One region of the Marinomonas sp. 63XJN7_9_ISO-PGPR-S23-217 genome, then DNA from elsewhere that is predicted to be linked to it. Evidence: predicted binding sites of a transcription regulator. Region 1 holds the regulator's gene; each other region holds the start of a gene.

Region 1 (4,287 bases):
TCAATGAGTTCCCAAAGTTGCTTACGTTCTTTAGGAGGTGAGGATTCTAGAAGGCTAGCAACCTCTTGTGCGGGTAAGGCGCCATTTAGCAAATAGCGCGTCTGTAGTGTGGCGCCAGACTCTAAAGACTCTGTGACCGTTTGTAGGTGGGCGAGTGTATTTTTATCTGGCATTGTTGTCCTTATTCGTCTTCTCCAAAGCGATTATTGATTAATGCAATAATCGCTTTGATGGCATCCTCTTCATCTTCTCCATTTGTTTTTATGGTGATGTTGGTGCCTTTACCAGCAGCTAGCATCATCATTGCCATAATGCTTTTACCATCAACGTTGCGCCCGTCTTTCTCGATGGTAACATCACAAGAAAATCGAGAAGTGGTTTCGACCAGTTTTCCTGCGGCTCGTGCATGTAGGCCAAGTTTGTTGATGATGGTGACCGACTCTTCCAACATACCTTTTTCCTTATTATATTAAATCTAATTCAATAGTGATTCTAATTCATCAAGAAGGGCTTGGTTGGTCTCGGCCGCTCTTAATTTATCGAGTTTTTCGGTAGACTGCGCCAACTCAGCAATTTCTGACAGGGTTGATAAGTGGTTATCGCATTCGCTAGGAGGCACGATTAAAGCAAAAATTAAATCCACGTTTTGCTTATCCACGGAGTCAAAGTTAATGGCGGATTGCAATGACATCACAACCAGAGCTGTATGGTTAGCGCTTTCCAAACGGCAATGGGGGATGGCAATACCATTGCCTATGCCAGTACTACCAAGTTTTTCGCGTCCTAATAATGCATCATAAATTGCTTCGTTGTCGCAATGTAATCGATTTGACGCAACATCAGCAATGCTTTCTAGTACGCGTTTCTTGCTAATAATATCCTGTTTGGCGATAACGAGTTCAGCTTTCAATATAGATTTCAAAGGCATAAAGAAATGTATCCGTATTAGAAGAGTCGTTTACGTTCATTAGAAGGCGGAATATTCATCGCCTCGCGATATTTTGCCACCGTTCGTCTAGCAACCTGAATACCCTGTTCCGCTAAAATGCTGGCTAGTTTGTTGTCGCTAAGCGGTTTTTTGGCAGGCTCTTCGTTAACGAGCTTCTTAATCATAGCTCGAATAGCGGTCGAAGAACATTCCCCTCCAGAAGCGGTATTGACATGGCTGGAAAAAAAGTACTTCAGCTCAAAAATGCCTTTTGGGGTATGCATGTATTTTTGTGTGGTTACTCGGGAAATAGTGGACTCATGCATGCCTACTTCTTCTGCGACATCATGAAGTACCATGGGTTTCATCGCTTCTTCACCAAGCTCAAAGAAATCGATTTGTCGATTTACGATGCAGCTGGTGACTTTTAGTAAGGTTTCATTACGGCTTTGCAAGCTTTTCATGAACCATTTAGCTTCTTGTAAGGAGTTTTTGATATACGTGACGTCTTCTGATGTGGAAGCCGTTGATGCCATGGCCGAATAGGTTTCATTTATCTTAACCGGTGGAAGAGCGTCATTGTTCAGTTCAACTTGCCAGACGTTATTACGCTTTCTAACAGACACATCGGGGATAACATAATCCGTATCGTCTGCATCAATAATGGATCCTGGTCGTGGATTGAGTTGTTGTATTAGTTCAATCACTTCTTTGAGTGATTCTTCTTTCAATTTTGTTTTCCGGCTTAACTGTGCAAAATCGCGATTACCCAGCAGAGGTAAATAATTGTCTACTAAATTATAAGTACTTTTGTACAAAGGATGATCGCGGAAAAGTTCTAATTGAACTAACAGGCAATCACGCAGATCAATAGAACATACGCCGACCGGATCAAAGCGTTGTAAACGGTGTTGAACAGCAATGACTTCATCAAGCTCAAGGTCTTCAAGTTCAGTGCTCAATGATTCCCAAATGTCATTTGGGGTAATACTCAAGTATCCGTCGGACTGAACGCATTCAATGATGGCGTAAGCAATTTCAATATCCCGATCAGACATGTGCGTGAGATTAAGTTGCCAAATTAAATGGTCTTGAATGCTTTCTTCTGGCGCGCTACGACTTTCAAAATCCCCATCATTTTCATAGTTATTTGAGTGGCTGACAGACGCTGAATTTTGATAGGTATCATCCCAGTCACTATCAATGGATAACTCTTCTGGAATGCTGTCAGTCCATTCTGATTCGACTTTTGCTTCTTCGCTATTATTTGACTCAGCCTTTTTCTCGGCAGAGTGTGTGTTATCACTGTCGCGTTCTCTCAATGCGGATGAGGTATCACTTGAGGTATATTCCTCATCGTCAATTTCCAGTAGTGGATTAGACTCCAAAAATTCATGGATCTCCTGTTTTAGATCCAGTGTTGAAAGTTGCAGTAGACGAATGGCTTGCTGCAGCTGTGGTGTCATGGTCAGTTGTTGACCGAGCTTTAATTGCAAAGACTGCTTCATAGAGCAACTCTTTTATCGTTAAGTTGAAAGTAAGAAATATGGAACAAGTTATGCATGTTACTCCCTTTGAGTTGCAAAAATAAGAGGTTATAAGCGGAAGTCGTTACCTAAATAGACTTTTTTCACTTGTTCGTTGTTGATAACCGTGTCAGCATCCCCTGATGCGATGATATGACCATTACCAACAATGTAGGCTTTATCACAAATGTCGAGGGTTTCCCTGACGTTGTGGTCGGTAATTAACACCCCAATACCACTTTCTTGTAAGTGCCTGATAATGAGCTTTATATCACCCACTGAAATAGGATCCACACCAGCGAATGGTTCGTCAAGTAATATGAACTTGGGGTTCATCGCCAGTGCCCGCGCGATTTCAACTCGGCGCCGTTCACCACCAGACAATGCCATACCCAAGTTAGAGCGAATGTGAGTGACATGAAATTCTTTTAATAAACTTTCTAGTCGTTCTTTTCTTTGAGCTTTATTAAGTTCTTTTCGTGTTTCAAGAATGGCATAAATATTGTCTTCTACCGACATTTTTCTAAAAATAGAGGCTTCTTGGGGGAGGTAGCCTATGCCTTTTTGAGCTCGGGTGTGCATGGCATTCTTGGTGATGTCTTGACCATCGATAAAGATGCCGCCAGCATCGTTGGTGACCATGCCAACGATCATATAGAAACAGGTTGTTTTGCCCGCGCCATTAGGACCAAGCAAGCCAACCGCTTGACCTGACTCGACAGAAAGTGACACATCTTTAACCACTTGGCGTTTTTTATAACTTTTTGCGAGGTTTTTTGCTTCTAAAACAGCCATTTAGTTCTCTTTTTTCTGTGAGGATTCTTGTTGTTTTTCGGTTTGTGGTTGTAGAGTCATAGAGACTCGGCCTGATCCTTCTTTTTCGGCGCTGAAGGTGCCATTGTTAATGTAGTACACAATATGGTCAGCAGTGATTTTATCGTCCATTCTATTCAGGTAGCCGTCTCCAAAAATTTCTACTTTGGACTGAGCCGTCTTATAGACAACTTTATTGCCACGGCTAATCATCATATTACCTTGCCAATCGATTTGCTGGCTAAATTTGGCAGGATGGCCCGTTGCGATTAGCTCGGTAAATTTACGTGTTTTAGGATTGGTGATGACTTTCAGATACTGAGCTTGAATTTCAATCGTACCTTGTTTTACAAATACGTCGCCCGTGTAAACGGCTTCGCCTGTTTTTTGATCAAAGTGGGCTTGATTGGACTGTATATTTAGTGGTTTGCTTGTGTCGTCTGGTAGCGCTACTACCCATTGGCTTATGAATAAGCTGGTTAATAAAGTACAGACCTTAATGTGTTGCTTCATACTGTCCTCTTACAGATCCTGTCATTTTAACTTCTTCTGTGTTGATATAAGTGACAATGACATCGGCAGTTGTTTCGCCTTGTGTTGAGTGGATTTTTGCATTTCCTGTACTCGTAAGTGACTGTTGTTTATCTAAATAGCGAATATTGTCCGCTGTTAGTGTGATGTCTGGTGAGTCTACGTAATGTTTTATGGCAGATGCATCATCTGTTAGTAGGATATCACTACTGCCATCTTCAATTATCCCTTTTTTTCCTTGTGCTTCCCAGTTCCCCGTTTTTTCTACTCTTTTTACCTTTGGGTTTTCGAGAAGTGTCTTTGCGCCCTTGTTGTAATGTAGACCTTTATCAGCGGTCAAGGTTTCTATCAGTTTGCCATTTTGATCAAATTCTGTAGCGTGTATTTTTGTAATGAAATAATCGGGGGTGCTGCTCAGATTATCAGTCTGAAGCAAGTTTTTATTATCGGATGAACCCGCCCAGAAAAAAAGAGTAATGATAACAATGC
Region 2 (4,287 bases), 1.6 Mb from region 1:
GGCCTAGCCTTACTCACTACTACGGGTTCATCTGCCACCTCACACCAACACACGCCTTAGCTCACACCTCGAACGCACGCTTCCAGTTCAAGACAGGATTCGATGCCAGGCTTCCCCAGTTACTGCACTGACCCCCTGTTAACAATGCCACCCTCAAACACAGCCTAGGTCTGACTGAGTATCGGACTTTGCGCTATTTTGCACGCTTACCCACCTAAACTGCCGAAGCAGGTTCACTTGCGTTGTGTACTGTTAACTTCCTATCGCTTCCTTCAAACCCTGCCGTTGGCCAGCAACGCCCTTGCGATTCGGATTCTCTTCCCCCCAGTCGGGGTGAGACAGGTTTCTTTCAACCTGATGGGTTTGCCAGCTTCGCTGGGCAAACAAAAAAGCAAACAGGGCCACTGCTTGCTTTTTTGTTTAACGATGAAATGCAATATCAATTCAGCTTCACACACCATTCAGAGGTTGGTTGCCAAAGCGACGTCTAATTAGAAAGGATACGCCGTTGCTTGTTCTTTCACTGTCATCCATTGCCAATGAGTATAGGTATCCCAATCTGATGGACCACCGACCGCATTGCCATTACCTGAATTACCACAACCACCAAATGGGTTGATGCATTCGTCGTTTACTGTCTGGTCATTAATATGCAACAAGCCGACATGCAATTGACTAGCAATTTTTTGCGCTCGACTAACATTGGCACTGATGACCGCACCGGACAATCCGTACTCAGTATTATTAGCCAACTCAATAGCTTCTTCGTCGGTACTGAAGGTGACAATATTCGCCACAGGGCCAAAAATTTCTTCTTCAAAAGAACGCATGCCTGGTTTCACCCCCGACAGGACCGTCGGTGAGTAGAACAATCCCTCATAAGTTCCCCCTACTTCAAGCGTTGCACCAGCTGCAACAGTATCTTTTATAATACTGTCCACTTTCTTCAATTGCGTTTCATTGATTAACGGCCCAAGTGCGACCTGTTTAGTGGTAGGATTCCCTACTGGCAAGTGTTGCGCTTTTTCAACAATCTTCGCCGTCAATGCTTTTGCGACACTCTCTTGAACTAAAATACGACCTGATGCCATACAAATCTGGCCTTGGTGGAAATAGGCTCCCCATGCAATGTTGCTGGCAGCCACATCTAAGTCCGCATCTTCTAGTACAATCAGCGAGCTCTTACCCCCTAACTCTAAAGACACTTTTTTAAGATTTCGGCCACAGGCTTCACCCACCTTGCGACCCGCAGCCGTTGAACCTGTGAAGGCCACCATACCGATTTCTGGCGCATTACAAACGGCTTCGCCCGCTTCTACAGCACCAGGTAGCACCTGATACAAACCTTTTGGTAAGCCCGCAGCTTCAAAGGCCAACGCCAATAAGAAACCACCAGTAACGGGCGTTTGAGGATCAGGTTTCGTGACGATTGCATTGCCCGTTGCTAACGCTGGAGCGATAGAACGAATCGATAAAATAAGCGGAAAATTAAAGGGGGAAATAACCCCAATAACGCCATGGGGTATGCGTTTTGCTATGGAAGTACGACCCGCCGTAGTCGGTAGAGTCAAACCATTTGGTTCGAGCACCATGTGCGCAGCTAAACGCAAAATGGTTGAGGATTCACGAACCTCATGCTGACCTTTTTGAAAAATCCCACCCGTTTCGCGGGCGATATACATGGCAAATTCTTCAGCATGCTCATCAAAATAGTCCGCCGCACGATAAAATATGGCGGATCTCTCTCTTGGCGACATATCCAACCATGTTTTTTGAGCCGCCGCCGCGTCCTTAGCAGCACGATAAATATCGTCAGCAGTGGCTAGCACAATACTGGAAAGAGAATCACCTGTGGCAGGCTCAATGACAGAAACACTGTTACCGGAGGCCTCGACCCAATCACCATTAAAAAAAGCATTATTCCAAGGCTTTGACTGTAAAACATCGGTACTCATAATCTTACCTTCTTTCAATTTATTATTGTTATCTACCCAGTATGCATACAACTGAGCATGGATAGTCGTTTTTCTTTCCCTCGGCGCCGTCCTAGCATTATATAGTTTTATTTATAAACAGTTTTAGAATCAACTTTTTTTATAGCAAAGTACAATATAAATTATCTATTACCATAACGTCCTCATCGACTAATCAACTGATTGCCACCGAGCAGTCACTGTGCCGCCGCCGTCACTTATTTAAGTCACTAGTGTTCAGCTATCTATCAAGAAATCATAAAAAATAAGATCTAATGCTATGACAGAAGAAAGGAAAAAGAAAAAAAATAGGAAATATTGTTGTAAGACAAAACAGTTTATGACATAAGTATAAGGAGGCAAAGGAAGCCCCTTTTGTCCAATCACATTCACCGACAAAAAAAATAAAGGTGTCGATTATGCGAATAAAATCTCTTTTAATGGCCGCAGCTCTGATGCTTACCACTGTCTCTTTCGCGCAAGCGGCTGAGCCTGAATTTACGTTTAAACTGCACCATATGTTGCCCCCCTCCTCAACGGCCCACACTAAAGTATTAGAACCTTGGGCGGAAAAGGTAATGAAAGAGTCTAATGGACGAATCAAAATCGTCATTTACCCTGCGATGCAATTGGGCGGTAAACCCGCTTCTTTATACGATCAGGTACGCAAAGGCCGTGTCGATTTGGCCTGGACGGTCGCAGGTTATACGCCTGGCCGTTTTCCTAAAATGACAGTCTTCGAACTACCTTTTATGGTTGGCTCTGCCAAATCCACCAGCATGGCATTGCAAGAATACTATGAAAAAGAAATGACGGATGAAATGCGCGACGTTCATGTCCTTGCCTTACACACCCATGCCCCAGGATCCTTGCACGTTCGCGATAAAGAAGTCAGAACCCTAGAAGACATGAAAGGCTTAAAAGTTCGTGTGCCGAATCGCATCATGGGGGATGCATTTTCTCTATTAGACGTAAACAGTATTTTTATGCCAGTGACACAAATGGCCAGCGCGCTATCTAAAGGTGTGGTGGATGTTGCCGTGCTGCCTTTTGAAGTAACAGCTCCTCTGAAAATTGATGAGCTAGCAACGCACAACGTTGAAATCTCTGGCAAGCGAGGTTTGTACTCTAACACCTTCGTATTTGCCATGAATAAAAAGGCTTACAACTCCCTTCCAAAAGACCTGCAAAAAGTCATCGATAATAACTCAGGTATTCCTCTAGCAGGTTTTATCGGCGACGAATTTGATAAAAACGAAAAGGTTGGCCGCGATGCGGCTGTCGCCGCAGGCAATGACTTTTATACCTTACCGGATGAAGAGGTCGCCCGTTGGAAAGCGAAAATGCAGCCTGTGACAGATAAGTGGATTGAAACCATGAATAAATCCACAAATGGTCGCGGTCAAGCACTGTACAACGAAGCAGAAAGCCTGTTGTCAAAATATGAAAAGCAAAATGGTGAGTCATGAGTGATACCCCCATTACTTCTGAGTCCGAATACCTAGGGAGCAATCCAGCTCTGACCTGGGTATCACGACAGCTCGCGATTCTTGGTGGACTCATTATGATGGCACTCGCCATCATGGTGGTCGCCAGTATTTTAGGGCGTCTTTTTTTTCAAACGTCTGTCACCGGAGACTATGAGTTAGTAGAAATGGGGTTAGGAATCAGCATTTTCTGCTTTTTGCCCTATTGTCACCTAAAAAAAGGCCATGTGGTAGTAGACATTTTTACCGCATCGGCAAGCCCACGCACCCTTTCGTGGCTTGCTATCTTGAGTGATTGCTTGATGTGCCTTGTTGCTGCTCTATTAACATGGCGGTTAGCCCTAGGCGGTCTGGATGCCTATGACTACTTTGACTACACCATGATATTACAGTTACCAAATTGGGTCGTGTATGCCGTTGGCTGTGGTTCGTTTGCTCTATTAACCCTCAATTGTCTCGACAGCATACTGACCTCTTTAAAAGGATTGAAACATGGGTAATGTGGAACTGGCATTATTAATGATGGCATTCTTGCTTATATTAATGGCCATTCGTATTCCAATTGCGCTCGCAATGCTCATCAGCGGTGGTACAGGCTATATCGCACTGGCTGGAACACCAGCCCTATTAAGCTATTTAAGTACTGCTCCGGTGGCGAAATTCTCAACCTATGATCTGTCTGTGGTGCCTCTGTTTTTATTAATGGGAGAAATCACCACACGTTCAGGTATCACTAGTGAGCTTTTTCGTACCTGTAATAAGTGGGTCGGCCATTTAAAAGGAGGGCTGGCTATGGCGTCCATTGCTGGTTGCGCTGCCTTTGGTGC
Region 3 (4,287 bases), 1.8 Mb from region 1:
AGTGGTGATGGAAGCGAAACGACGGGTGAAAGACCCTGTTTTTGAGCGAGTCCGAGACTATTTGCATGCCCATGTTAGTGAGGAGTTCTCTCTCGATGAATTAAGCCAAGTGGCGCATATGTCGAAATACCATTTGTTGCGTTGCTTTCGGGATTATTTTGGGATGACGCCCCATCAGTATTGGCAAAACTATCGAATTAACCGTGCCAGAGAGGCATTGGAACTGGGGATTCCATTGGCTGATGTGGCCTTTGCTTTTGGTTTTACCGATTTGAGTTACTTTAATCGACGTTTTAAGCCCATGTTTGGGCTCACACCTTATCAATTCAGGCGAACTATGCTGCGTAGCTAGCAGCCATACTCGCTTTAGCTCTTATTCTTTTTTTTATTCGTTATTTTTATCAAATGTCTGTTTGAGGGATTCCTATGCTTGCAATCATCATCTACGCCTTTGGGGTTATGTACAGTCCTGGTCCGGCTAATATGCTCGCACTTTTTGCAGGGATCAATGGTCAAGGCTGGCGTGCTTTTCTGTATTGTGTTGGTGTGGGGCTTGCCATGTTGATCTTATTTTTACTGATTGGCTATCTTGGTAGTGAGATTATTCCTAAAGAATATCAATCGGTTATTGCTGTTGTAGGCGGAATGTATATTGCCTATCTTGGCGTAAAAATCCTTAAAGCGAGCTTCCAAAAAGTGTCGTCTACAGCCAAAGAGACGTCGGTGAGTTTTAAAACGGGATTGGTATTACAGCTTTGTAACCCCAAATCGCTGGTCGCCATCGTGCCCATTGTGACCGTGCAGTTCCCGCGAGCGCACATTGAAGGTGGACAGATAGCGCTTTGGTCAGTGGGGCTTTCCATCATGGCTTGTGGCGCGCCAAGTGTCTATTTGTTGGCGGGGGCGCGTCTTAAAAAAGCGGCAATGAACCCCAAGGTGATGGCTTGGATTAATCGTGTGATGGCTTGTTTACTCTTCTATGTGGCTTATCGCTTTATTATGAATCTATAAAACACACAGAGCACACTGATAATCACAATACAGATGCCCTGTATTACATTCTGTGTGCTTTTGAAAGGGGTTGTCTGCGTCTGTTGGGCTGGTCTGAATGCACTTAGTATTGTTCATTCACATATCTCATTTGGCAAGCGAGGTTGATATGATCATCATTGCGTTACTGCATCATTTTTCTCATTGTTTTGAACGCTACAGCACACGAAAAAAGCTCAGTGCGTTACCCCATGATTTACGTAAAGACCTTGGCATCATGCAGGACCGCTTCGAAGCTGAAGTCGCCAAAGGGAATGTCTTTACCTTGATGAAGGAATTAAGCTCGTTATCAACAATAAATCTACGTGACAAGCGTAAATAAGCATGGCTTGTTGCAACAACCTGTATGGATGAGACCCTAAGCGCTTGTCGTGAATCACAAGCGCTTAGGGAAGGTGAATTCTTTGGTTTGTAGTCACGACGCAAAGGGTTTTAATCTTTACTGTCAGCGCCTATTTTATGGATGGAAAGGTCAGCACCATTGTATTCTTCCTCCTCGCTTAAGCGTAACCCACTAACGGCTTTAACCGTACCATACACCACCAAACCACTGACGACGGCGATTCCTATGCCAGTCAAAGAGCCGATAAGTTGAGACATAAAGCTAACATTACCCAACCCGCCTAATGATTTTAGGCCAAAGATACCCGCTGCTAGCCCGCCCCAGGTTCCGCAAATACCATGTAAAGGCCATACACCAAGCACGTCGTCTATGTGTTGGTATTTTTGTTGGATGAGTGTGAATAGCTTGGTAAATAGGGCACCCGCGATCAGGCCAGTGGCCAATGCGCCAATGGGATGCATGATGTCTGATCCAGCGCAGACGGCAACGAGACCCGCGAGAGGGCCATTGTGAATAAAGCCAGGGTCTTTGTTGCCTAGAACCATGGCCGCGATAATTCCGCCGACCATCGCCATTAGAGTATTGACGGCCACTAACCCACTGATGCCATTCATTGTTTGTGCTGACATCACATTAAAGCCAAACCATCCAATACAGAGAATCCACGCGCCTAATGCTAGAAAAGGAATATTGGAGGGCGCAAACGCAACTAATTTGCCATGTCTAAAACGGCCATTACGAGTACCTAGTAATACGATGGCAACCAGCGCGACCCAGCCACCAAATCCATGCACGACAATAGACCCAGCGAAATCATGGAATGGCGCACCATATCGATGAGCTAACCAGCTTTGAAAACCATAGTTTCCGTTCCATACCAAACCTTCTAAGAAAGGATAAGCAATTCCAACGATGATGGCAGCGGAGATCAGCATAGGGTAAAACTTCGCGCGTTCTGCTACGCCACCGGAAATAATGGCGGGGATGGCCGCCGCGAATGTCATGAGAAAGAAAAATTTCACCAAGGCGTAACCACTGTTTTGCGACAGCGTGGCGGCGCTTTGGAAAAAACTTATACCATAGGCGATGTGATAACCAATGAAAAAATAGACCAGTGCGGAAACGGCAAAATCCGTCATGATTTTGACTAGCGCATTGACTTGGTTTTTGTGGCGTACGGTGCCCACTTCTAAAAATGCAAAGCCCGCATGCATGGTAAACACCATGATGGCACCGAGAAGAATAAAAAGTGTATTTGAATTGGAAATCAGCATTTCTACTGCACTGTTTGTGACTGTCACGAAGCGCCCCTAAGTTAATTGCACCGAATAGGTGCTAAGAATTTTTATTTTTGCTCTTTTTTAGAACCAAATTAACGATAAATAGCTGAGTATTTACCCGGAAGCACTGTTTTAAGCAATTTTCGTTCCATATTTGCATTGTATTGGTGCTTTTTTATTGGTGGCTGCACCATCTGGGTGGATGTAAATTGACTGGGGGGAGGGTGGATGTAAATTGAGAAAGAGTAATGTTGATCTAAATACCGCCACCTTCGTTGCATCGCAACATCGCAGGGATACTTGAATGTGAAGCCCCCTTCAGGTGCAGCGTCTCTTGAAAGGGCTAACGCATCTGAGTTGGTGTATTACGCGATTTTATCGGATGTGGAGAGTTTCTCCTGTAGGTAAATCTTTTCTATCAAAGAGAGGAACACCGCTAAAATCAGTGGCTACCATAAGCCGTCTCAGTATTTACAGAATTAAATATTGAAAACGATATTGATAATGAATATCATTTGTTATGTTTTGTTATCACTCCGGAGCCAGTCGTGGAAAGTTCAGTACAGCAGAAAGTAATCGATTTTTTACAGGTCGGCGGGCCTGTTGTTTGGATTCTAATCGTTTTTTCCGTTATTGCTTTGACCATTGTGCTGTTGAAATTATGGCAGCTGTCGTCATTACGAGCAGAAAGCCGGAAAACCGTCGATCAAGCCTTGGTCGCTTGGCGTAAAAAAGAGGGCGAGCAAGCCCTTGAATTGCTTGATGAAAAACGTCCAATCGATTCTCTAGTGGGCTTCTCCATGCGCTCTTTGCAAGCTGGCAATATGGATGTGAGCTTGATCCGAGAAGAAGTTGAGCGTTTGGCGATGAATCAATTGAATCAGTTACGTTCTTATCTTCGTCCCTTAGAAATTATCGCCAGCTTGAGTCCTTTATTAGGCTTGCTCGGTACGGTTCTGGGGATGATTACGGCTTTCCAGCAAATGCAAGGGGCGGGTAACCAGGTCGATCCCTCGGTGTTGTCTGGTGGTATCTGGCAGGCCTTGTTGACGACAGCCGTTGGCTTGGCGGTGGCGATTCCGGTTGTCACACTACACAGTTGGTTAGAGCGTAAAATTGAGCGGATTGCTCATAATATCAACGATGCGGTAACGCAGGTATTCACCAGTAAGGAAGCGGAGCGTTTGGTAGCGAAAGCCGCCAAAGAGGTTTTGCATGCCGCTTAACCTGAGTCAGCCAAAGCGTAAGCAGGCGATTAGTCTAACGCCACTCATTGATGTGGTGTTCATTTTATTGTTGTTTTTCATGCTGACATCCAGCTTTGTGCCATGGCGTAGTGTGGATACGCCGCTTTCTGTGCCTGCTCATGATACCTCCACGCCAGATAAAGACGACTTTTTGGTGCTGACGCTCAAGCAAAATGATGGGCGAGTTTGGCTGAATGGTGTTGCCCATTCTTTAGCGGATACAGCTTGGTTAAGTTCGGTGATTAAAGCGCACAAAAAGGGCGTGTTCGCAATTAAGGCTGATAATGAGGTGAACTTGCAAAGTTTAATGAATTTGGCCGATCGCTTAAAAGCCAATGGCGCGAAAACCGTGTCCATTGCCAATGCT

Evidence for each region. The regulator sigma-54, encoded in region 1, starts transcription at its own class of promoters, with help from an activator protein. The targets are predictions, from matches to a motif close to TGGCACNNNNNTTGCTNT.
Region 2: the regulator sigma-54 is predicted to act here: its motif matches at 2,164-2,181, upstream of AC0VYI_RS07235 (benzaldehyde dehydrogenase).
Region 3: the regulator sigma-54 is predicted to act here: its motif matches at 2,807-2,824, upstream of AC0VYI_RS23000 (ammonium transporter).

Annotation. Positions count from the first base shown of each region.
Region 1 covers NZ_CM149678.1:3,136,902-3,141,188, reverse strand. Annotated here, with positions in the region: gene mgtE (magnesium transporter) at 1-173, opposite strand, end outside; gene AC0VYI_RS14705 (HPr family phosphocarrier protein) at 182-451, opposite strand; gene AC0VYI_RS14700 (PTS sugar transporter subunit IIA) at 476-928, opposite strand; gene AC0VYI_RS14695 (RNA polymerase factor sigma-54) at 946-2,436, opposite strand; gene lptB (LPS export ABC transporter ATP-binding protein) at 2,524-3,249, opposite strand; gene lptA (lipopolysaccharide transport periplasmic protein LptA) at 3,250-3,780, opposite strand; gene lptC (LPS export ABC transporter periplasmic protein LptC) at 3,764-4,287, opposite strand, start outside.
Region 2 covers NZ_CM149678.1:1,555,007-1,559,293, reverse strand. Annotated here, with positions in the region: gene AC0VYI_RS07235 (benzaldehyde dehydrogenase) at 492-1,955, opposite strand; gene AC0VYI_RS07230 (TRAP transporter substrate-binding protein) at 2,393-3,442, shown strand; gene AC0VYI_RS07225 (TRAP transporter small permease) at 3,439-3,960, shown strand; gene AC0VYI_RS07220 (TRAP transporter large permease) at 3,953-4,287, shown strand, end outside.
Region 3 covers NZ_CM149678.1:4,946,700-4,950,986, reverse strand. Annotated here, with positions in the region: gene AC0VYI_RS23015 (AraC family transcriptional regulator) at 1-352, shown strand, start outside; gene AC0VYI_RS23010 (LysE family translocator) at 427-1,011, shown strand; gene AC0VYI_RS23005 (hypothetical protein) at 1,160-1,372, shown strand; gene AC0VYI_RS23000 (ammonium transporter) at 1,483-2,694, opposite strand; gene AC0VYI_RS22995 (MotA/TolQ/ExbB proton channel family protein) at 3,222-3,899, shown strand; gene AC0VYI_RS22990 (ExbD/TolR family protein) at 3,889-4,287, shown strand, end outside.